2 regions of the Pacificimonas sp. ICDLI1SI03 genome follow, and region 1 is predicted to be linked to the other one. Evidence: riboswitches for the same ligand, from Rfam matches in the RefSeq annotation. Region 1 holds a riboswitch; the other holds the start of a gene.

The links. A riboswitch is a leader RNA that binds a small molecule or an ion and turns the genes downstream of it on or off. The one in region 1 is predicted to bind cobalamin.
Region 2: another riboswitch for cobalamin. It lies ahead of ACSMXM_RS14310 (TonB-dependent receptor plug domain-containing protein); the one in region 1 lies ahead of ACSMXM_RS11380 (ABC transporter substrate-binding protein).

What each region holds. Positions count from the first base shown of each region.
Region 1 covers NZ_JBSQAU010000001.1:2,315,628-2,331,723, reverse strand. The annotation lists gene ACSMXM_RS11395 (SulP family inorganic anion transporter) at 1-480, shown strand, start outside; gene ACSMXM_RS11390 (ABC transporter ATP-binding protein) at 567-1,343, opposite strand; gene ACSMXM_RS11385 (FecCD family ABC transporter permease) at 1,340-2,317, opposite strand; gene ACSMXM_RS11380 (ABC transporter substrate-binding protein) at 2,320-3,201, opposite strand; cobalamin riboswitch at 3,449-3,649, opposite strand; gene ACSMXM_RS11375 (amidohydrolase family protein) at 3,795-5,345, shown strand; gene ACSMXM_RS11370 (flagellar motor protein MotB) at 5,394-6,305, opposite strand; gene motA (flagellar motor stator protein MotA) at 6,308-7,174, opposite strand; gene flgL (flagellar hook-associated protein FlgL) at 7,257-8,198, opposite strand; gene ACSMXM_RS11355 (flagellar hook-associated protein FlgK) at 8,211-10,073, opposite strand; gene ACSMXM_RS11350 (rod-binding protein) at 10,070-10,435, opposite strand; gene ACSMXM_RS11345 (flagellar basal body P-ring protein FlgI) at 10,435-11,529, opposite strand; gene ACSMXM_RS11340 (flagellar basal body L-ring protein FlgH) at 11,540-12,205, opposite strand; gene flgG (flagellar basal-body rod protein FlgG) at 12,186-12,971, opposite strand; gene ACSMXM_RS11330 (flagellar basal body rod protein FlgF) at 12,987-13,730, opposite strand; gene ACSMXM_RS11325 (flagellar hook protein FlgE) at 13,754-15,040, opposite strand; gene ACSMXM_RS11320 (flagellar hook assembly protein FlgD) at 15,081-15,740, opposite strand; gene flgC (flagellar basal body rod protein FlgC) at 15,743-16,096, opposite strand, start outside.
Region 2 covers NZ_JBSQAU010000002.1:475,026-491,121, reverse strand. The annotation lists gene ACSMXM_RS14320 (cobalamin-binding protein) at 1-21, opposite strand, end outside; gene ACSMXM_RS14315 (hypothetical protein) at 23-577, opposite strand; gene ACSMXM_RS14310 (TonB-dependent receptor plug domain-containing protein) at 589-2,520, opposite strand; cobalamin riboswitch at 2,697-2,928, opposite strand; gene ACSMXM_RS14305 (helix-turn-helix domain-containing protein) at 4,035-4,289, shown strand; gene ACSMXM_RS14300 (hypothetical protein) at 4,286-4,453, shown strand; gene ACSMXM_RS14295 (efflux transporter outer membrane subunit) at 4,502-5,926, opposite strand; gene ACSMXM_RS14290 (efflux RND transporter permease subunit) at 5,923-9,042, opposite strand; gene ACSMXM_RS14285 (efflux RND transporter periplasmic adaptor subunit) at 9,064-10,398, opposite strand; gene ACSMXM_RS14280 (hypothetical protein) at 11,092-11,250, shown strand; gene ACSMXM_RS14275 (SMR family transporter) at 11,517-11,846, opposite strand; gene ACSMXM_RS14270 (hypothetical protein) at 11,891-12,016, opposite strand; tRNA gene ACSMXM_RS14265 (tRNA-Gly) at 12,390-12,464, opposite strand; gene ACSMXM_RS14260 (tetratricopeptide repeat protein) at 12,613-13,518, shown strand; gene ACSMXM_RS14255 (LON peptidase substrate-binding domain-containing protein) at 13,533-14,171, shown strand; gene ACSMXM_RS14250 (Trm112 family protein) at 14,171-14,365, shown strand; gene ACSMXM_RS14245 (biliverdin-producing heme oxygenase) at 14,369-14,929, shown strand; gene ACSMXM_RS14240 (HWE histidine kinase domain-containing protein) at 14,942-16,096, shown strand, end outside.

The DNA.
Region 1 (16,096 bases):
CTGGCCGGTATTCTGGTCGTCGTCGGTGCAAAGCTGGTGAAGATCGAGGATGTGAAGAACCTCTTCCGTCGCCATGGCGCCTTGCCCGCCGCCATCTGGGCAGCGACGATGATCACGGTTGTGACCGTCGATCTGCTGACGGGCGTCTTGGTTGGACTGGCGCTCTCCCTTCTGGAGATCATTCCGCACATGCGGGGCGGCCTGGTCACCAACCGGGAGGCGCGCAACGGCCAGGAGGAAATCAGCCTGTCCGGCAAGGCGACCGCTCTCAGGGTAGACCGCCTGACTCAGGCGCTGGATTCCCTGCCTGCGGACCGTCCGGTAAGGCTGGATATGTCGAAGCTCAGCTTCTGCGATCATAGCTGTGCCGAACTGATCGCCGATGTCATCAAGCGGCGGAACATCAATGGTCAGCCAATTCATATCGAGGCGGCCAATAATGACACCGGCGAACGCATAAGCCGGCTCGCCGTCGCCTAACCTAACCCCCCGCCGCAGCACCCCCGTGCTGCGCGTAACTGCGGCGGACCGGCTAGAACAAGAAAGCCGGTTCGCCGTATTTTTTTTCAGGACGAAATCCCTGAAATGTCGACCTGCACGGTCTTTCCCGCTGTGCGAACGGTTCCTTCCACCCGGAATACCTCGCGCAGCCGCTCCTCTGTCAATGTCTGCATCGGGGGACCATCGGCCACGATCCTGCCATCACGCATCCAGATCAGGCGGTCGGCATATAAGGCCGCCAGATTGAGATCATGGACAACGGCCAGCACCGTCCGTCCCGCACCGGACAATCGGGCGAACAACTGCATCACCTCGTGCTGATAACGCGGGTCGAGCGCCGCAATGGGTTCGTCCGCAATCAACAACGGCGTCTGCGCGGCAATCGCACGCGCCATGTGCACGCGTGCCAGCTCGCCCCCCGACAGCGTGTCGACGGCGCGGCGTTCGAAACCAGTCAGACCGCAATCGCTGATTGCCGAGGCGACGGCGCCGCGATCCGCCCCCGTCAACCGGCCCGGCGCGCCACCATGGGCAAAGCGGCCCAGCGCGACAATGTCCTGCACGGGTTGCGGCCATGCCAAGCTGCGATCCTGGGGAAGATAGGCGACGCGGCGGGCGCGCTCGGCCGGAGTCAGCCGTGAAACATCGTTCCCCTGAAGGCGCGCATGCCCGCTGTCAGCGCGCAACAATCCCATCGTAAGTCGCAGCAGCGTGCTTTTCCCGGACCCATTCGGCCCGATCAGCATGGTTAGCCCGCCCGACGGCAGGGAAAAGCTTGCGTCCTCCACCAGCGGCAGATCGCCAGCGCGATAGCACAGCCGGTCAGCCTGCAGCATCGTCATGACCCGCCCCGGCGACGCGCAGCGATCCAGATGAAAATGGGTGCCCCGACCAGCGAAGCGAGAACACCAAGCTTCAGTTCTGCATCGGTCGGCAGCAGACGCACGGCGATATCCGCCAGAACCAGCATGGTGGCCGCCAGAATGGCCGACGGCATCAATAGCTTGGCCGGGTCGTAGCGCACGAAGGGGCGCACCAGATGCGGCGCGACAATGCCGACAAATCCGATCGTGCCGGCCAGCGCGACCGCGCCGCCCGTGGCGAGTCCAGCGCCCAGAATGACGATCAGCCGCTGCCGTCCCAGGTTCAGGCCAAGCCCCTGCGCCGCCTCTTCACCCAGGCTGAGCGCGGCAAGCCCGGAGCGGCTGGCCATCAACATCATTACCCCCACGATCAGAAAGGGCGCCGACATCAACAGGTCGTTCAGACTGCGATTGGCGACGGTACCCAACATCCAATTCACCATATCCGCGAGCGAAAAGGGGTTGGGCGCGAAATTCATCAGCAGCGCCATCAGCGCGGCGGAAAAGCTGGACAAGCCAACGCCAATCAGGATCAGCGTTACCACCGACCGCGTCCGTAGCGCAGCGGCAGCCACGATGAAGGTCGCCGCCAGTGCGCCCGCGATCGCCGCCAGCGGCAGGACGAGCGGACCGGCGGCGGTCAGACCAAAATAGAGCGCCGTCGTCGCGGCGAGCGCGGCACTGGCGGAAACACCAAGCACGCCCGGTTCCGCCAGCGGATTTCGCAACAGTCCCTGCAGCGCGGCCCCGCTCATCCCCAGCGCCGCGCCCACGAGCGACGCGGCGAGGGTACGCGGCAGGCGGATTTGCCAGATGACGATCTGGTCGCCCGCACTACCGAAACCGAGGGCGGCCGCAAGGATGCGCCCGGCATCGATGGGGACAGACCCAAGCATGAGCGCCGCCATCGTCGCTGCCAGCCAGCACAGCGTCAGGATCACCAGCGCGCGCATGTTCACGACCCGCCCCCGCGCCCGCGCCCGGCTGCAGGACCGGCATCGGCCATGGCAGCCGCAGGCGTCTTGGCGAGCGCCTCTACCGCGTCCAGCAAAAACCAGCCGCCGCACGACGTCCACGCGCCGGACATGGAAACCACCGGCCTGTCACGCAGCTGCGCCCGGGCGATCGGATGGCGCGCCGCACTCCAATTATCGACCTTGTTCGCCCCCTCGCCAAAGGAGGCGGCCGCGATGATATCGGGCCGCCGATAGGCAAGCCGCTCCAACGGAAGGGGATTCCAGCCCTTGCGGCGCTGGAAATTGCGGAAACCCGCCGCCTCGATCATCTCGTTGACCAGGGTATCCGGCCCGGTCGTGACACCCGAGGGCGTCAGATAAAGCGCGGTGCGGGCGCGCGCGTCAGGGCCAATGCGGGCGAGCCGTTCGTCCATATGCTGGACGACTTCGCGCCCCGCCTGCGCATTTCCCAACGCTGCCGACAGGCGCGTCACCTCTTCGCGGACATCGGCGAGGGACGCCGGATAGCCCAGTTGCACGACGGATACCCCGGCCTGTTCCAGAAACGCCGCCATGTTCGGCCCGCCGCCAAAGGAGCGGACGACAAGATCAGGTCGCAGGGCCAGAATGTTTTCGGCATGCGGCTGCACGCTCCTGAGGCCGACCGCCTGCTCCCGCATGTAGGAAAAGCTTTCACGCGCATAGGGCGACAGCGCGAGGATATCCTGGCGATCGGCGAATTTCAGGACATATTGGTCGGCGCAATAATCCAGGCTGACGATGCGCCGCGGCCGGTGGTCCGCCTGGGCCTCTGGCACAGGCGTCTCCGCCCCGCACGCCGCCAGCGCAGATAGAATCAGAAGGGTCAGCAAGGCTTTCATCGACGCTACAGCAAAATCCTTGCCGCGGTGCCTGACGGAAACAGATACTGGAGAGGTTGCATGAACGGTTCCGCATGAACCGGCGCGCGGGCCTGGGTCGCGCGCTGGCAAGTGACAGCAGGGCCCGCCGCGCGAGAATGGATCGGCAATTCTGCCGGACCCACACCCCGACGGCGCCAAGTGGCGGCCAATATCTGTCGCTACGCTGGAAACGGCTGTTTCCGACCCCGACGGGCTGACCCGGCCCCGGATGAACGACGCGACGGCAGGTTTCCTGACTTGCCGATCGATACCCCTGGGCCGTCTTCCCGGCGCAATGCTGCGTCCAGTGACGTCTTGGCCCGGAATTCCCGGCATACAGTTGCGGGCACAGCGCCGGCGTCACACCGGCTTCCCTCTTAGCCTGCCCCCCTATTGGCGGACAGGCACCGTCCCGACGGTCCTTGCCGCCTCCATGCGCGACGGTCAACAGGGGGCAGCGGGCGCCGCTTGGCCGCGCGCGTTTCAGCGACCCAGCGCCAGACCCATCTTCCGTGCCCTTTCTTTTCTTGCGGCACCGGCATAGATCATTGCGCATTCAGAGGGAGCTTCACATGACCGAATTTCGCGCAATCCGCAGCCACCGTCTCCGTATCCGCATCACGACCGCAGTGGCGGCTCTGGTCTGTTCCACAGCGCTTTTGCTGCCGGGCATGGCGGGTGCTCAGACAAGTGCAAATGACGCGAACGCCACCTATGACATCGTGATCCAGGGCGGCCGTGTCATCGATCCGGCCAGCGGGCGCGACGAGGTTGCGAATGTCGGCATTAATGACGGCACGGTCGCGGCAATTGCCACGACACCGTTGAACGGCAGGCAGGTTCTGGATGCCACCGGCCAAGTCGTGGCGCCGGGCTTCATCGACTATCACGCGCATGGACAGGATCCGAAGAGCCAGAGTTTCCAGCTGCTGGACGGTGTCACGACGGCCATGGAAATGGAATCCGGCGTCATGCCGGTGGCCGACTATTATGCCAACAAAACAGGCAAGGCACTGATCAATTTCGGCGCGACCGCTTCGTTCCTGTGCGCGCGCATAGAGGTTCTGACCGAAGAGAATTGCGTCATGAACGGCGCGCTCAGCAGCAGCGCAACGACCCTCGCCCCCGCCGCGCTTACCACCCCGGCGAATGAAGAGCAGGAGGATGCGATCCTCGCTGCGGTGAAGCGTGAAATCGACGCCGGCGCATTGGGGATCGGCATCGGTCTGGAATATGCGCCGGGCATCGGTCGCCGCGAAATCTATCGCGCGTTCAAGACCGCGGCGGAAGCAGACGTGCCCGTCTTTGTCCATGTACGTATGCGCGAGGAAAGCCGTGCGCCCGGCATGCCCATCGCCGTCGCCAATGAGCTGATCGCGGACGCTGCGGCAACAGGCGCCGCGCTGCAGCTGGTCCACGTCACGTCGACCGCGCTCGGCGATGCACCAACGGTTATCGAAATCATGAAGGGTGCGGCCGCGAACGGCGTCGACGTCACGACGGAGGCCTACCCCTATGAGGCGGGATCGACGGCACTCGGTTCCGAATTCTTTTCCGAAGGCTGGCAGGAGCGTTCCAACGTCACCTATGGCGACGTGCAGTGGACCGCCACGGGCGAGCGTCTGACCGAAGAAACCTTCAACAAATACCGCAAGGAAAACCCGGAGGGGACGGTGGTCATTTTCATGATCCCGCAGGAGGCGATCGACGCGGCCATGGCCGATCCCTTCGTTTCCATTGCCTCCGACGGCATGGTCATGAACGATCCAAAGGTGCATCCGCGCGGCGCCGGCAGCTTCAGCCGCGTGCTCGGCCATTTCGTGCGCGAACGCGGCGTGCTGGACCTGAACACCGCCCTCAGCAAAATGACGATCATGCCGGCTCGTCGCCTGGAAAAGGTCGCCCCCGCCATGGCGCGCAAGGGGCGCATCGATGTAGGCGCGGACGCCGACATCGTCATCTTCGACCCCGCGACCGTCACCGACAATGCCACCTTCGAGGATCCGCAGCAGCCCTCAAGCGGCTATCGCTATGTCCTCGTCGACGGCAAGGTGATGGTACAAAACGGCGAAATCACGCCCAATCTGTTCCCGGGCGAAGGCATTAAGCGCGGCGCTCAATAAGGACATTGGCAGGGACGAGGGCACCGCGCATGTCGCTCGGTGCCCGTCCTATTGTGCGTCGCCGCCTTCGCGAAAGAACGGCCCCTCCGGCACGGGAGCGTTGGGGTCTGAGAACAGCATGGTGATGGAAATTCGTCGGTTACGCTCGTCCAGCGGGTCATCGCTGGCGCGCAGTTCGCGGTCGGCGGTGCCCTCTATGCGCGCGATGCGGGCCGGGTCGACGCCGCCGCCCAGCAATTCCTGTCGCGTCGCGTCGGCGCGGGCCGCTGACAGCAGCCAGTTGTTCATTCGCTTGGGGCTGGCATAGCCGCGCCCATCGGTGTGGCCACGGACCGCAATGTCATTGTCGATTTCGGCAAGGGCCGTGGCGATACCGGCCAGGATTGGCCTCGCCATGTTGACTGCCCCCGTCTCGCCCACCGCGAACATGGCGGAACCGGGCGCATCGGTAACCTCCAGCCGCAATCCCTCCGGCGTCAGGGTCAGGTGCATCTGCTCCGACATGCTGGCGAGCTGGGGATCGGATTCGATAATCGACAGCAGTTTCAGCCGGAAACTTTCAAAGGATTGCAGGTCGCGCGCCAGGGTGCGGGTCGCGGCGGTATCGTCGGTGAACGTTTCTATCTGATCGATTGGCTGCCGGAGCGAGGCCAGGGCAGTGGTTGCGGATTTGGCGATACCGTCCTTCTCGTTCATCGATCGCCCGGCGAGCAGGCCGTTGGCACCGCCGCCCGCCGATTGCGTCGCGAGAGTGGGCCGGAAATAATCCGCAATGCCTTTGCGCTGGTCCTCCGACGTGGCGCCCAGAATCCACATGATCAGGAAGAATGCCATCATTGCCGTCACGAAGTCGGCATAGGCCACTTTCCACGCGCCGCCATGGTGTCCGCCGCCACCCTCTATGACGCGCTTCACGATGATGGGGGCGGGGCGCGGACGGTCTTCGACGAGTTCCAACATGGTCATGCCGCCTCGCGCAGGCCGTCGAACACGGCGGCAAAGCTGGGCTGATTATGCGGGCTGATGCTCGTGCGCGCGGCCTCCACGACCAGCGCCTGCGGGCTGTTCCGCAACGACGCGATGATGATCTGTTTCGCGACGTGATAGATTTCGGCGTCCTCTCTCAGCACCTGTTTCAGGCGTGACGCGCAGGGAGAGGCGATGCCATAGGCCAGAAACACGCCCAGAAAGGTGCCGACCAGAGCGCCGCCGATCATTGCGCCGAGCACGGCAGGCGGCTGATCGATGGACCCCATGGTCTTGATAACGCCCAGCACGGCGGCGACGATGCCGAGGGCGGGCAGGCCATCTGCGAGGCTCTCCAGCATGTGAACGGTTTCGTCCTCATGGTGCAAATGCGTCTTCAGCGCATTGTCCATGACCTCCTCGACCTGAAAGGCGTCGAGGCCGCCTGGCGCAATGACCTGCAGGCGCAGCGCGTCGGTCACGAAGTGGATGAAGAAGGTATCCGCCATCAGGCGCGGATAGTCGCGGAAGATTTCGCTCTCCTGCGGGTTTTCCACATGGCTTTCGAGCGCGACTGGCCCCTCGTTCTTGAGGAGTTTCGTCAGGCGGCTGACGACGAAGATCGCGTTCAGATAATCCTCGTCCTTCCACCTTGGGCCGCTGAGGATCTTCTTGAAGCTGCCGCCCAGATGTTTCACCGCCCGGACGGAATTGCCGATGACGAGCGCGCCGACGGCGGCGCCGCCGATGATCATCATTTCATAGGGAAGCGAATGAAGCAGCGGACCCATATGGCCGCCCGCAAGAATATATCCCCCGAATACCATGGCAAACAGGATGAGCAGCCCGACGCCGAAGACCATTTAGACCGCTCCTGGAAAACTTGCTTGACCAAACACGTAACGACGGAGCGGTGCGGAACTTAAGGTATGGGGGTCGGACCGGTTACAGGCGGTCGAAAAGGCTGAGGCTCGCCACCTTGCCGAAACTGGCCTGGATCGCCTTCAGGATCGTCGCATATCTTTCCAGGTCGACAATGGCAGCGGTGACATCCGTATCTTCCAGGGTGGACCGGGTGGCCTCCAGGTCGACGGACATGTCTTCCAGGCGCCGTTCTTCGCTCTCCAGCACCGACAGGCGGCTGCCCTGGGCCGCCTGTACGTCGAAAATGCCGTCGGCGCTGCTTTTCAGCTGAACGAGCATATCCTCCATTCCTGCGTGGCGCGCCGCGCGCTGTTCCGGTGTTTCCCCGTCCGGATCACCCGCTCGCATCAGCCCGGAAAATTGATCGAAGAGGTCGAAGACCGAAGTATCCCCACCCTCGCCATCCGGTCGGACCAGAAAGCTATCGGCGGCATCGCCGGCGGCGACAAGATTGCCGGCGCCGACGGGTACGCGGATCGCCTTCCCGCTGCCTTCGTAACGGACGCTTCCGTCCGGCTGGGCCGCAAAGGCAGGCGTACCGCTCGCCCCGCCGGAAAAGACATAGGTGCCGTCCGCGGAACGCGCATTCGACAATTGCAGAAACTGCGCCTTCAGCTGGTCGACTTCCACGGCGATCGTACGCCTGTCGTCTCCGCTCAGCGTATCGCTGGACGCGGAAATGGCGAGCTCGTTCATGCGCTGCATGATGTCGCTCATGCCCTCCAGCGCAAGGCCGCTGGCCTGCAGCCGTTCCGTCACGCTTGCCGAATTGCGCAGCGCCTGATCATTGTCGCTGATAGCCCGCTTGATCGTATCGGCGCGTTGCGCCGCAGCCGGATCGGCTGACGCCGACGTGAAACGGCGCCCGGTCGCAATCTGCTCCTGCAGGCCGGCAATCTTCGCCTGCTTGTCGAGCATGGTTTCAGTCTGGTGCCGATACCAGGAGGAGGTTGCGATGCGCATCAAGAATCTCCGTCAGCGAATTGCCAGCAGCGAATCGAACATCTCGCTGGCGGCGGCGATAATGCGGGTCGAGGCCTGATATCCCTGTTGATAGCGGACCAGGTTGGCGGCCTCCTCGTCGAGGTTCACGCCCTGGGCATTGGCAAGCCCCATCGCGGATTGCTCTGCGACGATGGCGGAAACTTCCGCCCGGCTTTGCGCCTCGGAATAAGAGGAGGATATGCGTGTCCGCAATTGCGCGAAGCGTTCCTCGAACGCTTCCTGCTGCGTATCGCCGCGTGCCAGCATCGCCTGCAAATTGGAATTATCCTCATAACCAGCCGGCGTTGCGGACACGGTAAGCGTGTCGCCGACTGCGGGCTGTCCCGAAACGGTCAGACGATATCCTGCGCCCTCCAGCGCCATACCGGGAACGAACGCTTCCGTCCCAATCACGACGTCATTCGCATCGATGATCTGAACCTCATCAGCAGCCGTCCACGTAAAGCGGTGCGGCGCCGTTCCGGAAAGCGCGGCGGCATCGTCAACGGACAGTGTCGCGCCACCGGCAAATCCGCTGGACGACGTCACCTGAAAGGCGGCGGCCATCGCGAGATCGGCCGGATCGTCCATTTCCAGCCGCATATGCGCGGCACCCGTTTCCGGCGTCAGGACGAAGCGGTCGCCGTTGCGCGCATTGCCGTACAGTTCGACCTGCATCCCATCCAGCGTCAACATTCCGAGGCCGCTGGTCTGCGCAGTGCCGTCGGTGCGGCTGAGCGTCCATTGTGGCGTCGTGGAATCATAGACCAGTTGATAGCCGTCCGCAGCAAGGGCGCTGCCGTCGGTTTTCACATTTACCGACACATCCCCGCGATTGACCTCTTGGGCGACGACGCCAACGCCGTCGGTTGCGAACAGCGGCTTGCCGCGTTCACCGGCAAGGTCGACACCCTCGGCATGGATGTCGTTCATCACCTGCGCAAACCGGTTCGCCTGTTTATCGAGGTCCTGGCCCGCCTGGCTCAGCTTCTCCCACGCCTGCCGCTGCCCGGCCAGTTCACCGGAGGCAGGAAAGTCGATCTCGCGCGGGGCGAAATTGGCGTCGAGGATAAGGGTCGGCGCGCCGTGGGGGTCCTTGCCGATGCCCAGTTCCGACGTGTGGGAGGGTGTCAGGAGATGTTGGCCAAGGCCATTATCCAGCCGTACGGAGAATTGGCCGAAACTGTTCTCCTCCACATGGATCGGCACGAATTCGGCGAGTTCGGACAGGAACTGGTCGCGCTGGTCGAGCAGACCCGCCTCGGTCGCCGATCCCGCCTTTGCCCGCAACAGGCCGTCATTAATGTCCGCCAGTGCGCGCAGCACGGTATTGGCTTCATCCGCGCTCGACGTCATTGCGCCGGTAATGTCGGACTCAAGCGCGCCGAGAGCCGTTCCCGTCTGGCCGAACGATTCGGCAAGTGATCCCGAAACCTCCAGCAGGACGGTGCGCGCGGACAATGAATTCGGGCTGGCGGCAAGATCTGTCGCCGCGCTGTAAAACCGGTCATAGGCCGCCGCGAGCCCGGTTTCCTGCGTCCCGAGCGCGGATTCCAGCTCGCCCAGCCAGCGGCTTGCCGCCGTATCGCGCGCCTGCAATGCCGCGCCGGTACGCACCTCCGCCGCCAGGAACGTATCGTACTGGCGCAGGATTCCATCCACCGTCGCGCCGGATCCGGACGTGCGGTCGGCATAGTGCAGGCCGCTGGCGCCGGATGTGGGAAGCGCGCTGATCTGGGCGCTGCGCCGCGTATAGCCGGGGGTATCCGCATTGGCGACATTACCGCCCGTCACATCCAGCGAAGCGCGAAACGCACGCAGACCAGAGGCGCCGATGTGAAAGAGGTCGTTCATCTCGCCGCGTCCCTATAGGATTGGAGGGAACGGCCAACGGGAGCCGTCGCTGGGGCGCCGTCCCCGCGCGTCCGGTCGACCGAACGGACGAGGGCGTCGCCCAGGCCGAGGGCCCCGCGCCCGCCCATGATATCCGCAACGGCGCCGTCGAACTGATCGCGAAACGTTCCGCTGGCATTGGAATCGAGTACGCCGTCACCCAGGCTGGCGGAGCGCATGGCCGAAATCATCTGACGCGCGAAGATCGCCTCGAAATCCGCCGCCGCGTCCTTCAGCTTCGCGGTGCGCGACAATTGCGCCGCATCCGGGGCCGGGGCACTGCTTACCGCCGTCTGGCGAGCGGAAAGAATCGCATCGGACATCAGATCACCACCAGCTGCGCGGTCATCGCGCCCGCCTGTTTCAACGCCTCCAGGATCGCCACCAGGTCGCCGGGCGCGGCGCCCACGGCATTGATGGCATTGACCAGGTCGGCCAGCGACACGCCGGGTTCGAACAGGAATACGCGACCGTCGCCCTGTTCATAGCTGACCGCCGAATCCTCCACGACGACCGTCTCGCCGTCGGAAAAGGGCCCAGGCTGGCTGGCATAGGGACGTTCGTCGACGCGGACCGTCAGGCTGCCGTGCGATACTGCCGCCGCACTCAGCTTGACGTCCTTACCAATGACGACGGTGCCCGTCCGCGAATTCACGACGACCCGCGCCGGCGCTTCCGCCTTCGCCACGTCGAGATTTTCGATGATGCTGATCAGGGCCACGCGTGTTTCAACGACCGGCGGCGCGGAAACCTTAATGGAGACGGCATCAAGCGCGCTGGCCGTCCCCTCTCCGACCGCCGCATTGATCGCGTTCACGACGTTCATGGTCGTGCTGAAATCGGCCTCTCTCAGGTTGAACACCAGGGCGGGGCTGTCATGAATGGGGCTGTCCACCATGCGCTCCACCGTCGCGCCGCCGGGAATACGCCCGGAGGAGGGGACATTTACCTGAATGCGGGAGCCATCCCTGCCCTCTGCGCCAAAGCCGCCGACCACAAGGCTGCCCTGCGCCATGCCATAAATCTGGCCATCGGCACCGTATAACGGCGCGAGGATCAGGCTGCCGCCGCGAAGGGACTTCGCCTTGCCAAGCGCGGACACGGTGATGTCGATCGTCTGGCCCGGCTTCGCAAAGGCAGGCAGGTCCGCCGTGATCATGACGGCGGCGGTGTTTTTCAGCGACGGGTTTACCCCCGGCGGCAGGGTCAGGCCAAAGCGGGAGACCGCCGCCCGTACGCTTTCTATTGTGTAGGGCAGATTATCGTCGCCCGTTCCCGCAAGGCCGACCACGAAGCCATAGCCCGTCAACTGGTTGCTGCGGACACCGGCAAAGGCGCCCAGATCCTTCAACCGCTCCGCCTGTACCGGCGCAACGAGGGCAATGAGCGCCAAAAGGGCGATGAGCGGCTTGATCATGTCAGCTTTCCTAGAAGGGAGACACGGCGACAAAGAACCGTTGCAGCCAGCCCTGGCGCGACGGCGCCGCGACCTGGCCGGTGCCGGCATAGGAAATGCGGGCGTCGGCAACGCGGGTGGACAACACATTATTGTCGAGCGTGATGTCGACGGGCCGTACAAGACCGGAAAAGCGGATGAATTCATCGCCGCGGTTCAGCCGCACACGCTTTTCGCCGCGCACCGCCAGAACACCGTTTGGCAGCACGTCGGCCACGGTGACGGTTATGTCGCCCGACAGTTGATTCTGCTGGTCGGCGGCACCGTCACCGGTAAAGTCGATGTCGCTGCCCCCCTCGAAAAAATCATTGGGGACACCAGACGGCAGCACGCCGGGCAGCGTAACGCCGGTCGTGCTGCTGCGCCCGCCGCTGGCGGATTGCGATTTCGAGGCGCGGGTGCGCTCGACCAGGCGGATGGTGAGGATATCGCCGATCTGGCTCGCACGCTGGCCTGTGGCGAGTGCTTGATAGCTGCTTGCCTGGAAAATGGCGCCGGTGGCTGCCGCAGGGGCAGAGTTCTGCGCCGGATAGCTTGCCGCGAATTCGGGCGAAGGCCCGCGATCTTCCAGCGCCGCCGTGCAGCCCGAAAGCGCCGCCAGCGTCAGAAGCGCCGTGCTAGATATTCTGAGCGACATAGCGAAGCATCCCGTCGACCGTGCTGATGACCTTCGAATTTACCTCATAGGCGCGCTGCGTCTCGATCATGGAGACAAGCTCCTCGACGACGTTGACGTTGGAGGATTCGAGCGATGATTGCTGAATGCGGCCGCGCCCGTCGATGCCGGGTGCGCCGATAATGGCCGCCCCGCTGGCGCCGCTTTCGGTGTAGAGATTGTCACCGATCGGCTGCAGACCGCCTTCATTGGCGAAATTGGCGGTGTCGATATTACCGACCTCCACGGGTTCGGTTTGCCCGGCAATGGTCACGGAGACGATACCGTCGGTACCGATACTAACCGCCTGCGCACCCTCCGGAATGGCGATTGCCGGTTCCAGCGGCAGACCCTGCGTCGTCACCAGCTCACCCTGTTCGGACAGGCGAAAGGCGCCATCGCGCGTATAGCCGGTGGTTCCGTCCTGCAGCCGAACCATGAAATATCCTGGTCCGTCGAGCGCCAGGTCGAGCGGATTGCCGGTCTGCATCAGCTCGCCCTGCCCCAAGAGCCGCTCGCTGCCGGCGATCTTCACGCCGGTGCCGACGGCCAGGCCAGCGGCGCGCTCCGTCTCCGCGCTTGTCGGCGCACCGACCTGGGCGAAATTCTGGTACATCAGCGTTTCGAAATCCGCCCGGTCACGCTTGAAGCCTGTCGTGTTGACGTTGGCGAGGTTGTTCGAGATCACCCGCATGCGCATATCCTGCGCGTCGAGCCCCGAACGGGCGATGTGCAAAGCCGAGGTCATTCTGTCCTCCCTTGATTAATCTTGGCGAAGCAGCGACGCGCTCGACTGATCGAGATCGCGCGCTGTTGTGAGAATGCCGACCTGAAGCTCGAACTGCCGTGCCTGCTCCAGCAGGTTCACGAGTTCCTCCGAGCTGTCGACATTGGAACCTTCCAGCTGGCCGGAGGCGAGGCGCGCGGCCGGATCGGCTTCGACCTGCCCCTCGGTCAACCTGAACATCGTATCGGCGCCGCGCTCCAGCTTTTCGGGGTCGGGCGTCACCAGTTTCAACTGGGCGACGACTTCCATATCCGCTTCCGGCGGTGCCCCTTCCGGCAGAATGGCGATGCCGCCGTCGGCCTGGATCTCAATGCGGGCGGCGGGCGGCAAAGTTATCGGCCCCTCCGTGCCCAGAACCGGCCGTCCATCGCCGTTCACAAGCGCACCCGACGGGGCGATCTTTAGATCGCCGCGCCTCGTATAGACTTCCTCGCCATTGGCGGCTTGGACCGACAGGAAATTTCCGGATCCCAGTGCCACGTCGAGCGAACGGCCTGTCGTCATCAGCATCCCTTCGCTGAAATCGGCGCGCATGGCCGTTTCATTGGTGAGGATGCGACTGTCCTTATTGTCCGACCCATGGATCGCGGCGGCGATGGTCGTCGAAAAGTCACGGCGGAAGCCCGTCGTGCTGGCATTCGCGAGATTGTTCGCGGTGACGGTCTGCGCCGCCATCGTCGCGCGCATGCCGCTAAGCGCCGTATAGGAAATCTTGTCCATGGGCCGCTTCCTCCGTCAGCCGATCAGGTGCGGATTTGCAGAATGGACTGCGTCATCGAATTGTCGGTTTCGATGGTCTTGGCATTCGCCTGAAAATTGCGCTGGGCGGTAATCAGCTGCACCAGTTCCTCGGTCAGATCGACGTTCGCGCGCTCGATGGAGCCGCTGAGGATGTTGCCGGCACCGTCCTGCCCCGCCTCCAGAAACTGCGGATCGCCGGAGCCGCCCGTCGCCTGATAGGTGGACTGGCCGGACTGCAGCAGTTCCTGTGGATTGGAGAAATTGGCGATGGCGACGCGGCCGACATTCCTCGACTGACCGTTGGAAAAGCCGGCGGTGATCAGGCCGGATTCGTCGATCGATACACCATTCAACCGGCCCGGCGGTACGCCGTCCTGCTCGACATTATAGACGGTGAACGGCGAATCCTTTTGCGACGTGGCAGTCCCCGGATCGAAGGTCAGGTTGATGGGGGACGCGCCATTGCCCGGATCGAATGCTGCAAGGGAGAACGGTCCCGCCGGCGCGGCGAGTGCGCCGTCCTCGTCGAAGGTCATGGTGATGGGGTTGCCATCAGCGGCAGCGACTTCCTCGCCATCGATGGTGATGTTGACCGTCCAGCTGCTGTTCGGGTCGCCAGCCGTGGGCGCGGACGTGCGAGTATAGAAAACGCGCGCCGCCTGCGCCGTTCCGCTATCATCGTAGAGGGTCGCCGGCGTCGAATGATTATAGCTGAGCGGGTCCGCCGGATCGAACGCGTAGGGGGTGCCGATATAGCGCGGCCCGTCCGGGATCACCTCGCCATCCTTTGGCAGATTGACCGACAGGCCAAGAACCGAGGATGCGACCGGCTCGCCCGACGTTTGCGGCAATTGTATCGGCTGCAACAGGGAGGGGGCTTTCGACGTTGCCGCTCCATCAGGGCCAACCGGATAGCCGAGCAAATGCTGCCCGCTGGAGCCAACGACATAGCCATCCTTGTTCAGATTGAACGCCCCCGCGCGGGTGTAGGCGACATCGGTTCCCTCCAGGCTGGGGCGAACGGCAAAGAAGCCTTCCCCGCTGACCGCCATGTCGAACGTATTTCCCGTCGTCTCGATGATGCCCTGCTGGAACTGCTGTTCCGTTGCCTTCAGAACCGTACCCGCACCCCGCGTACTGCCGGAAATGCCGGAGCTGGCAACGATGTCGGCGAATTCGGTCTGCGAGCGCTTGAAACCGACGCTATTGGCATTGGCGATGTTGTTCGAGGTGACGCCCAGGGCGGTCTGTGCGCCCTTAAGGCCGGTGAGAGCAACGTAGAGAGACATTGTGGCGTCCTTTGAGTGAAATTCAGGCTTTGATCGGAATTCAGGAAAGCTGCGCGAGCGCGCCTGGCGGGACGCGACCCATCCCCTCGATCACCAGGCGGGCTTCGCCGCTGCCGCTGATCGAGACGGAGGTCACTTCGCCCTTGATAAAGGCGGAGGCGGAACTGGACTGGCCCGCGCGAATGGCTTCGGCGGAAAACAGGAAGGGTCCGTCGCCGGCGGGATCGCCGGCAGACGTCTTGCCATCCCATTGAAATGCCGTGGTGCCCGGCTGCTGCGCGCCAAGGGGCAGCGATCGAACGGTGTCGCCGTTCGCGTCGACGACGTGAACGAACATCGCCTCGGCGGCGCTCGAAACCTCGACCGTGCCGGCCACCCCATCCTCGCCCGGGGTCACGGGATAGCCGCCGACCATCGCGGTACGGCCAATATAGCCTGCCGCCTCGGACAGCCGGTTCTGGCCGACCTCCTCTCGCAGGGAATTGATTTCGGCTTTCAGCTCGGCAACGCCCGTCGAGGTGGATATCTGCGCCATCTGGGCGACGAATTGTTCGTTGCTCATGGGATCGAGCGGGCTTTGATTGGTCAACTGCGTGGTCAGCAGGCGCAGAAAGTCGTTCTGGCCCAGACTTTGCCCGCTCGCGCTTGCCGTCGTCGTGGCGGCTCTGTTGTCGGACGTCGTAATGGGGCTCAGGGCCATGATCAGCTGCCCATCCGGAAGGTATTCAGCATCAGCGACTTCGCGGTTCGCAGCACCTCCACATTGTTCTGATAGTGGCGCGACGCCTCCAGCATATCGACGAGTTCTGCCTGGGTATCGACCGCAGCGGCATATACGAAGCCGTTCTCGTCCGCCTGCGGATGGCCGGGTTCGTAGCGCTGTTCAGGCGTCGCCTCGACGGAAACGATGCGCTCGACATCGACGGTAGAGCGGGCGTCGCTTGCCCGGTCCAGCGTTGCGGAAAACACCGCCTTGCGGGCGCGATATGCCTCTTCCGCACTACCGGACACCGTACCGGCATTGGCCATGTTACTGGCCGTGGTATTCAGCCGTAC
Region 2 (16,096 bases), on a different contig from region 1:
CACGATGCGCGGCTGCGCCATGTCAGGCGAACCGTATTCGCGGAGAAGGTCCGAATAGCGTGGGAGCGGCTCTGGCGAGGAGCCAGGACGCCAACAACAGTCCTGCGAACCATAATGCATCGTTCGCGAAGATCTGTCCCACGATCGCCATCGTGAAAGTCTCTGTCCCGCCTACCACCAAAGCAAACCCGAATAGCGCAGCCTCGTAAACAGCGAAGCCGATCAGAAAGGCGCCAAATGTCCGAAGGGTGCTCAGCTCGTTTTGTTCTCCCATGATGATGGCACCGGCGAGCATGGCGAGAATAGATGCGATGCCCAGCGCACCGCCCCAGGCGAACGCATATCCCGTGTGCGGGTAGCCGAGGACGGTGAACCCCAGCAACTGGTTGGTCGCCCAGATCGCGAGGATCGTCGTTAACGCGAGCGAGCGGCGCATGGTCGCGGCGGTCACGATCGTAACAGCCACGAACGGCATCATGCAGGCGGCAACCAGCGATCCGCCCACCGTCGCCAAGGCAAGTGTGACAGGCCATGCGAACCTCGCAATGTCGGACTTTGCTATCATTTCATCCGTCATCGAAATTCTCCTTAGAAACGCGCGCGCGCGCCAATGGCGAACGAGCGTCCGGGCGTCGCGAAACTGAAGACATCCTCGTAATCGGCGGCCGTCAAATTCTCGACTCGGCCGAACAGCTCGACATTATCCATCACCCTCACGTCGGCGTTGACGTTCAGCAGAAAGTAGTCGTCCAGTTGCACGCGAACCGGCACGAACGAGGGATCGATGAAAGCGCTGTCGATCGTCTCTCCATTGTAGCGCGCAACGAGCGTGACCCCTCCGGCATCCTTGGGAGCGCGCCAGTCGACAGCCAGGCTGGCGGTATGGGAGGGCCGCCGCACTTCGCGCGCGCCATCCTCGTGGGAACGCAGATAGGTGTAGGCTCCATTGACGCGCCAAGCTTCCGCGAAGCGCGCCTCGCCGAACACTTCGACGCCGTTTCTCTTGGATACGGTATCGCGATTGCCAGGGCTGGCGACGAAGTTCGGGGGCGGAAAAGAAGTGAAGATCTCTTCGTCCAGTTCGCTCTCGAAATAGGTGACCCCGATTGAAGCGCGCTCACCGAACAGCGACTGGTCGATCCCGATCTCCCATCCGCTCGACTTCTCGGGCCTGAGGTCGGGATTGCCGATGAAACGGCCGTCCACGAACCCATATAGTTCGTAGAACGAGGGGTTCTTCACCCCCGATCCGACGGCCCCGCGCACTCGCGTAGCCGCAGCGATCCGATAGCTCGCCTGAAGCCTGTACGTGGTTGTATCGGCGAACTGGTCGTTCCAGTCCCTGCGGATGGATGCGGACGCGCTCGCTCGGTCTCCGAGATCGATCGCATACTGGCCGACGAGACCGACATTGTCGATCTGTCGGCGACCGGTGAATGCGAAGCCGGTCGGATCGGTGTTACGGAAGCGTTCGCGTTCGACATCGAGAGCCGCCGTGACCCGGTGGGTCAGACCGCCAGCCTCGATACGCAACGTCGTATCGTAGGACCCTTTCAACCTCTGGCCCTCGCTGCCATAGCTGCGTCCAGTCGAAGCGAAACCGTCGCGCCGGGTATCCGCGATCTGGGCCGAAAACGCTTGGGTCCAGCGATCGTCGAGCAAGTCTAGCTCGCCCCTGATGAGCACATAGATAGCCTCGTTCTCGAAGCGGTTGCCGGGGCTATCGACCTGGAATCCGAAGGTCGGACTTCCCGGATCGGAATCGCTGTCGTTGAATTCGGCATTGGTGCGCGCGTAGCGTAATACACCAGTGAGGCGTGCATTGGTTGATGGCGCGAACGTCGTCTTCAGCGACACCGCACCACTGTCGTTCGCAAGATCGCGCGTGCCGTTCCGGGCGCCTGGCGTGCCATCGGTGGTATTGAGTGTGGCGGACAGCGCGTAGTCGAGATCGCCACTATATCCAGCGATCCGGGCAGCACCGTTCACCATGCCGAACGAACCGGCTTCGATCCGCGCGACCGCCCCGGGCGCATCGCGGCCGTCGAGAGTGATGTACTGGATGACGCCGCCGATCGCGTCCGACCCGTAGATCGCGCTCTGCTGTCCGCGCAGCACCTCGATCCGCGAAGCCTCGTCGGCGATAAGCGTTCCGAAATCGAACTCGCCGGCATAGGGATCCGACACCTCGATCCCGTCAACGAGGACGAGCGTATGGTTGGCTTCAGCACCGCGCAACCGAAGCTGTGTCTGACCGGGAACCCGTCCGACCGCGACCCCTGGGACGTCGCGGAGCACGTCGGACACCTCGCGGACTTGCCTCCGGTCGAGGATTTGCTCGTCGAGGACGGTGACCGATCCGCCGATCCGGTCGAGCGGCATGGGATCGGTGGCGCGGTTCCCGGTGACGACGATCGAGGTGTTGGATGTCTCTGGATCGGCAGCGGGATCGATGGTCTGAGCGAGCGATGGAGCCGGCAGAAGCACGGAAGACAGAAGCGACAGGTGAATGTATTTCATGAGAACGAATTTCCGGGGCGCCGGGCGACTTGGCCGGAGCGTCCGCACGAGTGCGGTCGACGAGACTGCTAGGGACGGACGCGTGCATCCCCCGGCAGTCCTGCCGATGCGGCTCCAACCGCTACTCGTCGCCCGGACGAAATTCGTTTCGCGCCTGGCCAATCCCATGAGCCCGGCAAGAGCGACACGCGCCGGTCGGTCTCCTGGCTCACGGGTTGTCGCACGAAACATACCTTCCCAGACGACAATTGCCGCCCAGTGGTTGTGGAGCCAACCCCACCCATGTTACGCGCTCGCCGCTTACAGTTGCAGGGACAGCCGCAGAATTGGCCTATCGAGACCTCACTGCGTTCCCGTTACCGGCACGCTTTATCGACATTTGATTCTGCCGACGCTCGTCTCATAGACTTTGGTCGAATGAGCGGCAAGCGCGCAGTTCCAGAGCAACGCAGCAAGACGATGGTCGCCGTTTTAGGGGGTAGGTGAACTTAATCCATCGTATCTGTTTAGGTCACCAACTGAAATGCCCAGATGTTGATCCGTCGACCTTTGGATTGGCACCAGCTTTCGCTTTCGTCTGAGATCGATTCTCAACCCTTTCTTAAATATCGCGAATGGTGTCGGAAGCCGTACGGCAGCATTTTAGTTTCTAATGCGCAAGCCGGACAGATCGCATACGGTCCAACTTCGTCGCCGGTTCAATGTCCTCTATATTGAATGCGCGGCCTAAAAGCCGACCGTCGCACACCCACCCTAAACCACGACATTAAAGCGTCAACATTATTGACCCAGAAGCTGACACATAGGCCGTCCACGAGCGTGGCTGCAACCAATCGTCGAGTATCCCGTGTGCGCTCGTAATCCGAATATCTGGCGCTTGGTGTGCGATGATCGCGTCGTTGCGCTGCCTTGGCGTTGCATCATTTAGCGACGCTCTTAGACACTGCCGCTACAGAAACTTTGCAGCTTGGTTGCTAATCAGAAGCACACTCGCAACGCTATCACTGCAGGTCGCTGGCAGCGCCGGATACAGTCGCGATGCACTCCGCTTGCAGGCGTAATCGGCGTGGGGTATTTGTCCGTAAGCGTCTGATTTGAAGAAAGAAAATGAGGGCGAGATAAAAGCGCCGCCGTCGGTCGGGGCGCAGGTGGTTGGTTTCGTTCAGTAATATGCGACGGCACCCATATTGCCCCTGCGGCGCTCATTTCAAAAAGTTCTTTGCTATCAAACAGATTGGCGACGGCGCTTGGCGTTCTGCGCTGTTTTCGTTCGGTAACCCGCTTTCGCCCGGACGTCCTTCGCCGTCCCGATGAGCATCGGTGCATTTGACTGGAGTGCTTGCCCCCACGCCTCTGCGCTGCGGCGAAAGAACGACAGCTGCGGCGTAGGAACGTCATGTGGCGCAGGGTGCCCTAATCGATCGATACTCAGTGCTGATGGCGGGCCGGCCTGTTCCCTCCATGCTTCCCAAGGTCGGTCCGTCATCACCCGAAAGATGAAAGGATCGACGGCTATGCCATCTGCGAGCACGACAGAGCATCCTTGCGAGCAATGCGGGCCCCAGGCCATCGAACCGATCGCCATGCGCGTACCCGAAGCCTGTCGCTATCTCGGGATCGGACGCAGCACACTCTATGTGCTCATTTCCAGAGACGAGATCGAGATCATCAAGATGGGGAGCGCAACCCTCGTGCTCACAGCCAGCCTGCGCTCGCTGGTTGAGCGGCTACGTCGTCCTGCCGATCAGGTACCGGGGACCGCTATATGATTACGGCGCATCCTGACTTGCTGAAAGCTGTGGTGCTTGCCGCAATCGTGAGCATGCCAGATCATTCCAAACGTCAGCTGGTCTCGAAGATCAAAGCGCGGCGTGCAAACGCAGAAGAAGCGCTGGCCGCCAGATTGGTGATTGCGCTTTCGCAGCGATCCTAGGCTCTCTGGCTATGGCAGCTACGCGCCCCAACTTCGGTCATTGGGGTGCTATTGTGTGGACACCGGAAGCAGACCATCCGCACTCCACGATCCGCCGAGCGCGAGGTTGAGCCCGACCCATTGGTCGATCCGCTGGCGGCGCACGCTCACCAGGTTGCGTTCCGTCTGGAAAAGGCGCTGCTGGAAATTGAGCACATCGATCAGGTCGATCTCGCCTTCGCGGTACTGCAACTGGGCAAGCTGGTAGGCGGTCCCCGCCTCGTCGGCAGCGGCCGCGAGTATCTGTTCGCGTTCCTCCAGCACGGTGACGGCGTCGAGATTGTCCTCGACCTCGCGCAGGGCGGCAAGAGCGGTTGAGGCATAAAGCGCGACCGCCGCGCGGCGGTTGGCATCGGCTTCGTCCTCGCGTGCGCCGCGCAGGCCCGCATCGAACACCGGCTGCAGGACGTCGCCGATGATCGACCAGAGAATGTTATCGGTATCGAGCAGGTCGCCGAGATCGGTGGAAGCGACGCCTCCGACAGCGGTCAGCACAAGTTGCGGCAGTTGCGCGGCCCGCGCCTGATCGAGGTTGGCAAACGCTGCGGCAACCCTGCGCTCGGCTGCAATCACGTCCGGACGCCGTTCGAGCAGTTGGGCGGGCAGCCCTGCGGGCGGCGCGGGCGGTGCTTCGGGAAGGCTCCGCCCGACGGTTACGAGATTGGCCGGATAGCGCCCGACTAGCACCTCCAGCGCGCGGCGGGCGTTGCGCGCCGCGATCTGCGTCTGGGCGAGGCTGTCCAGCGCGGATTGATAATCCGCCCCGGTCGTCGCGGTGTTCTGGCGCGAGGCAAAGCCTTCGCGGTATCGCACTTGCACGATCCGGTCGATTTCAGCGAGGGCTTCGACCGTGCGCTGTGCCACACTGACCTGTTCAGCGGCCTCGATGCTGGCAAAATAGGCCGAGGCGACCCCGGCTGCGAGCGAATATTGCGCAAACCGCAAATCCGCCTCGACCGCCTGCGCGCTGGCATAGGCGGCGTTGCGGCCCGCGCGCACCCGGCCCCACAGGTCAACCTCCCACTGTGCCTGCCCCGCGACAGTGTAGACCGCCTGATTGAGCGCGAACGGATTGGGCGATTCGGTCCGGTCGGCGTTCACATTGGCGTTGATCTGCGGGAACAGCGCCGCACGCGCTTGCCGCACCAGCGCGCGCGAAGCGTCGAGATTGGCGGCGGCGGCGCGGATATCGGGGTTGTTGGCCTGCGCCTCGAGCACAAGTTCGCTCAGCACCGGATCGCCGACCGCCTCGATCCAGCCGATGCGCACCTCCCCCGGCACCGTGCCTTCGACCACCCATTGCGGCGGCAGGGCGGGCAGGCTCTGCGCGGTGGCGGCGGCGATGTCTTCGGGGGTGCTCAGGCTGGCGCAGCCCGCCAGTGCGAGCGCGAGCGCCGCCGGGGCTGTGCCAAGCAGAAGCCTGCGCGCGATCATGCCGCCGCCTCCCCGCCGGTTTCCCTTGTGCCGGATTTGTCCGCGCGCTCGTCGGTGGAAATGCCGAACACGGCGGCATAGACCACCGGCACCACCAGCAGCGTCAGCGCGGTCGCGAAGGTCAGGCCGAACACCAGCACCACCGCCATCGATTTGAAAAAGGCATCGGTGAACAGCGGCAGCACGCCAAGCACCGTTGTGCCTGACCCCAACAGGACCGGGCGCACACGACTGGCGGCGCTATCGAGCAGCGCGTCCATGCGCGGCTTGCCCTCGCCGATTTCAAGGTCGATCTGGTCCACCAACACGATCGCGTTCTTGATCAGCAGCCCGGCCAGCGACAGCACGCCGAGGATCGCCATGAATTCGAACGGCACGCCCATCACGATCAGACCGAACACAACGCCCACCAGCGCGAGAGGCACCACCGACCAGATCACCAGCGGCTGGCGCACCGCATTGAACAGGAAGATCGTCACCAGCACCATCGCGCCAAAGCCCAGCGGGATCGTGCTGGCGAGGTTCTCGTTGGCCTCTGCCGAATTGCCCGATTCCCCATCCCATTCAAGCGAGTAGCCCGGCGGCAGCGCAATGGCCTCGACCAGCGGCTGGACCCGCGCCTGCAAATTGCCGGCCAGCTCGCCGGGAGCAGGATCGGCCTGCGCCTTGATCGACCAGACATTATCGGTGCGCCGCAGGCGACTGTCGCGGAATATCGTCTGGATGCCGTCGGTGACCTGTTCGACCGGAACCGCTGCGCCGGTCGGACCGAGCACCTGGATCAGCGGCAGGCCCTCGACGCTCTCGCGCTCATCCGCAGGCGCGCGCGACATGATCGGGATCAGATCGTCATTCTCGCGATAGACGCCGACCTGCTGACCCGAGTAATTGCGCGCCAGCGCCGCGCCCAGATCGGACCGGCTGACGCCTGCGCGCCGCCCCTTGACCTCGGAATAGACCGGTTCGATCGCGGGCACGCGCTGGCGCCAATTGTCCTTGATCGCGATTGCCTTGCCATCCGCGTGATACACCTCCTGCGCCTGCCGGGCGAGGTCGCGCAGCACTTCGGGATCGGGCCCGCTGAAGGTCGCCTCGATCTTCGAACCGCCGCCCGGCCCGAGGATAAACCGCCAAACCTTGCCTTGCGCCTGCGTGAAATTGGCATCGATATATTGCTGCACCTGCGGCACCAGCGTATCGAGCCGGTTGTAATCATCGAGCTTCACCAGCAATTGCCCGTAGGCTGCGTTGGTGCTCTCGAACTGATAGACCAGCATGTAGCGCAAGGTGCCCCGGCCCACGAGCGTGTGGACGTGCTCCACCCCTTCGAGCGTGCTGATATATTCGCTCAGCTTGCGCATGTCGGCATCGGTCTGGGCGATGTCGGTGCCTTCGGGCAGCCAGTAATCGACCACCAGTTGCGGCGTGGTCGAGGCGGGGAAGAAACCGGGCGTGACATAGCCAAAGCCGAACACCGAGGCGACGAACAGCCCCACTGCCGCCGCGATGGTGGTCACCCGGCGCGCGATCAGCACTTCGATAATATCCTTGAAGCGTTGCATCAGGCCGTCGGTCTTGTCCTGCGGAGCCTCTTCAGCGGCCACGCCCCCTTCAGCCTCGGACGCCTGCGCCGCCTCCTTGAACAGCAGCGAACACAGGAACGGCGTGATCGTGATCGCGAAGACCCAGCTGTAAAGCAGCGAGATCAGGATCACCCAGAACAGGTCTCCTGTAAACTCGGCGGTGTCGCCGGGCGCAAGGCCGATGGGCGCGAAAGCGAGGATGCCGACCAGTGTCCCGCCCAGCAGCGGCCAGATCGAGCGTTTGACGATGGTGCTCGATATCTCGATGATCTTCTGACCGCGCTGCACCCCGGTCAGCACGCCATCGACAACCACGATCGCATTGTCGACCAGCATCCCCAGCGCGATGATCAGCGCGCCCAGCGAGATGCGGTGCATCGGGATATCGCTCATATACATTGTGCCCAGCGTTGCCGCGATGGTCAGCAGCAGCCCGATCCCGATAACGAGCCCCGAGCGCAGCCCCATGAACACCACCAGCGCACCGATCACGATCGCCAGCGCGAGGAACACGTTGACCACAAAGTCGGAAACTGATTTGTCGACCACCTTGCCCTGGTTGTAGAATTCGTGGATCTCAATTCCCGCCGGGCGCTGGCCTTCGACCTCGGCAAGGCGCTGCGAAAGCCGCTCGGCCACGGCGACGACATTGCTGCCCGAAACCGCCGCCACGCCCATGATCAGGCCCGGCTCGCCATCCCAATAGGCGAGGAAGTCGGGCGGATCGCGCAGGCCCCGGGTGACTGTGGCGATATCGCTCAACTGCACCACGCTGCCATTGCTGGATGCAACCAGCAGGTTGGAGATCGCCGCAACCGAATCGATATCGCCGCTCGGCGTGATGATCAGGCGCTTTCCATCGACCTCGACAGTGCCGCCGGGCACGACGGTGTTCTGGGTCGAAAGTTGCTGGAAGATTGCGTTGACCGTGGCGCCCAGCGCGGCGGCGTTCTGGCGCGAGATCTCGACATAAATGACCTCCTGGCGTTCGGCCGCGATGTTGATCTTGCCCACACCGTCGACCGCCAGCAGATCCTGCCGCAGCGCCTTGGCATAGGTGCGCAGTTCGGGCATCGAATAGCCCTCGCCGGTGAGCACGTAATAGATCCCGAAAACATCGCCGAATTCGTCGAACACCATGCTCGGGCCGGCGCCAGGCGGCAGGTCGCCGGCGGCATCGCGGACCTTGTTGCGCAGCTTGTTCCAGATGTCCTGCAGCGCGCCCTTGTCCGGGCTGGCCGAAAACTTGATATCGACTGAAAGCTCTGAAAAGCCCGCCGAGGAAACCGAGCGCACTTCGTCGACCTCTGCCATGTCCTGAAGCGCTTCTTCGAGCGGGGCCGACACCTCGCGCGCGACCTGTTCGGGCGAGCCGCCGGGATATTGCGTGAAGATCTGCGCGGTGCGGATCGTGAATTCAGGATCCTCGAAGCGCGGCATGTTCTGATAGGCAGTCCACCCCGCCAGCAGCGAGAGCGCGATCACGATCCACATGATCAACCGGTTGCGAATGCTGAAGGCTGCGATATCCATATCTGCAACGCCGACCCGCGGCTATTCGCCCCAGGGGCGAACCTTGTCGCCCTCGCGGAAGTAATTGCCGCCGGCGGCCACGATGGTCTCTCCAGCCTTCAGCCCCGTGATCGCGCGCAAGGTTTCGCCGACGCCGTCCTCGATCGTGATCTCGCGCCGCTCAAGCACCTTGTCGAGCCCCTTGGCCACCCACACAAAACGCTTGCCGCCCTCGGACATGATCGCCGCCAGCGGCACTTCGACGCCATTGGGGCCCTCGCTTTCCCCGATCGGTTCGCCCTCGTAGAACAGGGTCGCCGTCATCCCGGTGAGCACCAGCAATTCGGAAGGCGGGGTAAAGCTGAAATGCGCCTCGAAGGTCTGGGTGGAGCTGTCCGCCTGCCCGCGCGCCTCGCGGAAAACCGCCGGGAACTGGCGACCGGGGGCCGCATCCAGCTCGACGAAGATATTGAAAAAGCGCCGCTGGTTGGAAACCAGCACGAAACTGGCGGGCACATTGACCACCGCCTCGACCGCGCGGCTTTGCAGGACCAGCACCGGCTGCTGCGGGCCGACATTCTGGAACTGCTCGACATAAGTCACCCCGACCCCGCCGCTGAACGGTGCCCGCAGAACGGTATCGGAGAGGTTTTTCTGCGCGGTGTCGAGTGCAGCCTTGGCGACCTGGCGCTGGGCCAGGCGGCTTTCGACCACGCTTTTGGAGATCGCGTCCTGTTCGATCAGGCGCTGCGCGCGTTCATATTCGCTGCTGGCGTTAAGGTACTGCGCCTCGGCTTGGTTGACGGCCGCAGCGTAGCTCGTCGGCTCGATCCGCGCAATCACATCGCCGCGGCTGAACCGCGCACCGTCGATCGCGTTCCACTCGATGATCTGCCCGCCGACCTGAAATGCCAGATCGGTGGTGCGGACAGAGCGGACGACCGCCGGAAAACTGCCCGAAGTCTGCGAATTGGCGGATTGGACGGTCACCAGCTTGGCCGGGCGCGGCGGTGCGTCCACCGGCTCCACCTCGGTCGATCCGCAGGCGGCGAGGACGAGCAGCGCGCCCGCGAGCGCCAGCAGGGCAGCATGCCGCCGCCAGGGTTCCCGAACGAAGATAGACGCCAAAGTGAATCTCCAAACGCTTCGAGCAGATTGCGGCTGCACGGCCAAAATTTCAGGGCCTATGGATAAGTAGTGGTCAAAATGGGGGATGAACTGACCAACTTCGATCTGATCGATAGTTCGCCAGGTGATGGCGAAAAAATTAATTCCGGAAAGCCCGCTGCGCAAGCGCAGAGACAAATACTGCTCTTGTATTGCCTGCTCCCAATGGCGGCCACACTCTGAGGACGGCAGGCCTGCCAGAAGGTGCAATACACTGACCCGTTATTGGCGCGCAACCCCTTTTTTCCTGTGTCACAACTTCCAGACTGACCCCGTCCAAGTATCGCAAGAGGCCCGCATTTTTCGCCGCAGGTCCGGATCCAGCGCCAGTTTCTGGTTGTATTCCTTCCTGATCTCGCGAAGCCGACGGAAGCCCGTCCATCCCCCCCGTCCCCAGAAAGCTGCTATCGGGGATCGATTCGTCCAGCTCGGCCCGGACAGTGGGCAAGGGCGTGGACAAGAGGGTCGACTAGGCGCCTTGCCTGGGCGTCATCGTGAAGTGCCCCACGATGCTTCTGAAGGCCGAGGCGACAGGGCCGCGCGGCACGCCCAACAGGGGCGCGGCCGTCAGTCCCGAATGGGTTGTCAGCACCTTGATGCTCGGGGCAGGCGACATCCACGCCAAGCGCTAGCGCAACCCGTCGCGGAATTGCTCCGCGGCGATCTTTGATAATCCGTAGACCTCCCACGGATCTTACTTCTGTTCGGCGCTGAGATTATCCCACATCGATCGCCTTCTCTGCAAGATGCTGGCGGAGGAGCTGGCCACCACGACGACGACGGAAGGCGCGCGTCGTCAGGGCCGGCAGCGCAACTCTCGGAAATGGTGATGAGCCCGGTGACAAAGAACGCGAACTGTAGAAAGTGACCCTACAGACAGTGGAAGGAGAGCGTCGGGAGGTTGTGCCGGTCGCGCTCGCTGATCTGGGCGACGGGGACAACAACCATGTGCTGTGTCTGGACACAAAAGATAAGCCGATCTCGGCGGCGTTTCCTGCAGGGATTCTGACCGATCCGAACGATGACCTTAATCCCGACACCTCAATCTTGGTTCGAGACTAGCAAGACCGTGCAAGTTGATCGCTGTCCGCCCCGAGAGGACCAATCGCAATTAGCACCAATCGCTTCCAAATCGGACAGTCCGGTTTCAGCCGCTGGTAATCCAAGAGCAGACTGTCGCCTTACGGCCTAGTTCGCGCCGCTCCGCAGCTTGCTGACTCGAGGCTGCTTTCAGGTCCGACAAAAGCCGCTTCGATGGCGGAGATTGGGGTCATTTGCAGACTGTCCGCTGGCGACGTTGTTGGTCAACTAGCGGACATTCGCGTTTTTCAGTGAGCCGAGACCTTCGAAAATACGTTCATCACTACGACACCAGCTACTATCAAACCCATGCCCAGCATGGCGGGAGCATCAAGTTTCTGTCCTTGGAAAACCCAGGCCACGGCTGCGATCAGAACTATGCCGACGCCCGACCAGATTGCATAGGCAACACCCGTCGGGATCGTTTTCAGTGTCAGCGACAGGAAGTAGAAGGCAATCACATAGGCGGCACCGGTGATTAGACCCGGCACCAGCTTCGTGAAACCTTCCGACTGCTTCATGAAGGTGGTGCCGATCACTTCAGCGATTATGGCCAAACTCAAATAAACGTAATTCATACTCGCGCTCCACATTTGGTCCGGGAGCGCGAAACCTCATCGCGTCACACCGAACCCAGTTCGATTGATGCCGAGGCAGAGAAGAACCAGCTGTAGCGGGCGCAGGAGCCACCACCCTGCTGCTCTATTTTCGACACCGACAATATAAGGCGATCCGTTGAAGAGGTCACGTCTACTTTTCGGCTTTTTTGTGGGATTCGATGACCGTAATTAGTGTCGTTTGCCGAATGGCTGCTTTTCGCCTTTGTCGGACTGGAAGCAGACGGTCTGGAAACGGCCCAAATTCCGCCGCTTCAAATTACAAGCGAATTGGGTAATCAGATTGGACACCTTCACTGATCGCACTCCAAGCTGGACACACGCCAAACCAATCCTTGCACCTTGGAATCGGGAGGTTCAGTGTGTCGCAATGCAAACGCCAGAGTGCGCCACGAAACTCCGATTTGTGCTTCCCCCGCGCTTCCCCGGAGCAACCGACAGAGCGGGGAAGCAGAATTCGCCAACTTGCGATCCGCTTAAGCGGTTCAATTTTCTAAAGAAAAATGGAGCGGGCGAGGCGATTCGAACGCCCGACCCCAACCTTGGCAAGGTTGTGCTCTACCCCTGAGCTACGCCCGCTCAACAAGTCGTAGGAGGAAGGGGCAGAGCCTCTTCCGGGGAGCGGCGCTGATAACCGGGGATGCGCCGGATCGCAAGCCCTTTGCGATTCACGACTGCACGCCCATATAGTCCCCGCTGTCACATACCAGATTCAGGAGACGTTCCCTTGGCCACGCTGATGACCCCCGAAGGCGACCGCGCACAGATCGAGGCGTTCGAGCGCGACGTGATCCAGCCGTCGATGACAGGACTGGTGATTCTGGATTTCCACGCCGAATGGTGCGGTCCCTGCAAGCAGGTGGGCCCGATCCTCGACAAGGTGGCCGCCGATTATGCCGCAAAGGGCGTGACGCTGGTGAAGATCGACGTCGATCAGCAGCCTGCGATCGCGGCGCAGTTCCGGGTTCAATCCGTCCCCACTATTTATGCGATTCACAAGGGGCAGCCGCTTGCCGACCTGTCGCAGGTGCGGTCGGAAACGCAGTTGACGAAGTTCCTGGACGAAATTCTGCCGAAGCTGGGCGCCGAAGGAGAGCCGGACGCCAATGACCAACTGGCCGAGATGAAGGCCCGCGCTAAGGAACTGGCGACGGCCGGACAGCACCGCGAATCGCTGGAAATCCTGTCGCAGCTGATCGGGCAGGCACCCGAGGATGAGGAAATCCTGGGCGGCGCGGCCGTGTCGCTGATTGCGCTGGGCGATGAGGAGCAGGCCAAGGCGCTGCTGGCGCGTGTGCCGGAAACATCGACCACCGCAGAGGTCGTTCAGGCACGCGCCGCGCTGGTGCTGGGCGAGAATGCGGTCGACGAATCGGAGCTGAAGGCGCTGGCGGACGTGGTTGAGGAGCGTCCGGACGATCATGACGCCCGTATCGATTATGCAGAGGCGCTGGCCGGTTCCGGACGCGGCGAAGAGGCCGCCGAGCAGTATCTGGAGTCTATCCGCCGTGACCGCACCCATGGCGAAGGTGCGGCAAAAACGAAGCTGCTAGAACTGTTCGAGGCCTCGGGCGTTGGTAGTCCGTGGGTCATGGCAGCCAGAAGAAAGCTGTCGGCCATTCTGTTTTCATAAGAGAGGGACACCGGTTGACGAGCAGTATTTCCGCAGACGGCCTGCCCCGGCGCATTCCGATCTTTCCCCTGGATGGTGCGCTGATGCTGCCGCGTGGAACCCTGCCCCTAAATATTTTCGAGCCGCGCTATCTGGATATGGTCCGCGACGCCATGGCAGGCGAGCGACTGATCGGCATGGTGCAACGGCGCGACGGCGAGCAATTATACGGCATCGGGGGCCTGGGCCGAATCAACCAGTTTACCGAAACCGATGACGGCCGCTTTATGATCGTGCTGGCGGGCCTGACGCGGTTCCGCACGGTGCAGGAATTGAGCGCCACCACCGCCTATCGGCAGATAGAGGCAGATTATTCCGACTTCCTGGATGATTTCCGGCAGCCGACCGTCCTGGATGCGACCAGCCGGCAAAGCCTGGAGGAAGTACTGCGCGCCTATCTGGATGCAGAGGATTTGTCCGCCGATTGGGAATCGATCCACCAGGCCGACGATGAAAGCCTGGTCAACACACTGTCCGCTGTGTGCCCCTTCGACACGGCGGAAAAACAGGCCCTGTTGGAGGCGGAAGACCTGCCCCGCCGGGCCGCCACGCTGGAGGCGCTGATGCGCTTTGCCGGCGATTCGCTGGCCCCCGGCAGCCGAGGGGTGCACTGATGTCCGGCTGGGGTGAAAAGGTGGAAGTCGACCCGCGCGTGCTGGAGGTTCTGGTCTGTCCGCTGACCAAGCAGCCGTTGAGCTACGACCGGGAAGCGCAAGAGCTGATCAGCAAATCGGCGGGTCTCGCCTACCCGATCCGCGACGGCATCCCGATCATGTTGATCGAGGAAGCACGCGAGATCGAGGACTGAGGCATGGCCTTCGCACAGAACCCGGAGTCTCTCCGCGCCTATCTGCGCGCAGGCACCCGCGCCGATCACGACAATACGGAAGCGGTCTTTGCCCCCTTCGATGTGACGACCGCGAACGGACTGGCGGGCTTTCTGACTGCGCATCTGTTGGCCATCGAGGCGGTGGAGGCGGCGCTAGGTGGCATGGACTGGCCGAAGGACTTGCCGTCGTTACCGCCCGCGAGCGAAATGATACTGGCCGACCTGGCCGCCTTGGGCCACGCTCGCCCAGCCATACGGCTTGATCCCGTTGCCGCGAGCGATCCTGTCGGGCCAGTTTATGTTCTGGCGGGTTCGCGCATGGGCAATCGACTGATTCGCAAACATGTCGCCCGAAACGGTACGCCGGAAACGAATGAATCCTTAACCTACATTAAGGCGCAATCGCTTGATCTTCATGGCCAAAAAGTCTTGAACGCGCTGGATCAGCTTCGCGTGGCGGACAGGCCAGCCTGTCTTGCCGGGGCCCGCGCGACGTTCGTGACCTTCGCGGCCGCCGCTCAGGCAGCCGCCCATATTGTTTAGGGTTTTGTACCAATGGATATGCCGAGCCGCGGCGCACCCGTCGACCTGACGAACTGCGAGCGGGAGGAAATACAGTTTCTGGGGCATGTCCAGCCTTTCGGAACACTGATCGCCTTCACCACAGACTGGATCGTTACCCGCGCCAGCGCCAATGTCGCGGAGGTCTACGGTGTTGCTGCAGAGGAGCTGATCGGCACGCCGCTGGACCAGCTGCTCGGCAAGCCCCTGAACGAGGCGTTGCGCCGACGCATGCGCATGCTGATCGATCCGGATGCGGTGGAACGCCTGTTCGGCCTTCCCATCGTCGAGGGCGGGGAACTGTTCGACTTCGCGCTGCATGTCGCGGGCGGCGACTTCATCCTGGAGGCTGAACGCCACGGTGGCGGCGCGCCGGGCGAATATGCCGCCAGCGTCCGCGCGATGGTGGATCGGCTGTCGCGCGCGACGACGGTACAGGAGCTGACCGACCGAGCAGCACGGCAGATGAAGCTGTTGACCGGATTCGACCGTGTCATGGTCTATCGCCTGTCGGACGATGGCGAAGGCCACGGCACCGTCATTGCAGAGGCGGGAGAAGCGCATATGGAGCGTTTCTTCGGGCTTGCTTTCCCCTCCACCGACATTCCGAAGCAGGCGCGCCGCATGTACCTGCGCAGCACCCTGCGGATCATCAGCGATGTCGATGCGACGCCAGTGCCGATCCTGCCGCAGCAGGGGCCGGACGGCAAAGCCCTCGACCTGACAATGTCGGCGACGCGTGCGGTCAGCCCGATCCATCTGGAATATCTGCGCAACATGGGCGTTGGCGCATCCATGTCCGTCTCGATCATTCGGGAAGGGAAATTGTGGGGCCTCTTCGCCTGTCACCATGAGTCGCCCCGCGTCCTGAACTATGACGTGAGAAGCGCGGCGGAGCTGTTCGGGCAGCTGTTCGCCTTCGTTCTGGGGGAAAGGGAAGCTGCGTCTCAGCGCGACCATGACAGCGTGGCCCGCGACCTGCACGACCGGCTGATGGCGCAGCTGGCAGGCGGCGAAACGCTGCAGGATAATTTCGACACCATCGCAGAGGCCCTGTGCGACGTCAGCGAATGCGACGGCATGGCGGCGTGGATCGATGGCGAGTACCAGACGCGCGGCACCGTCCCCTCGCGCGAGGAATTCGAGCCG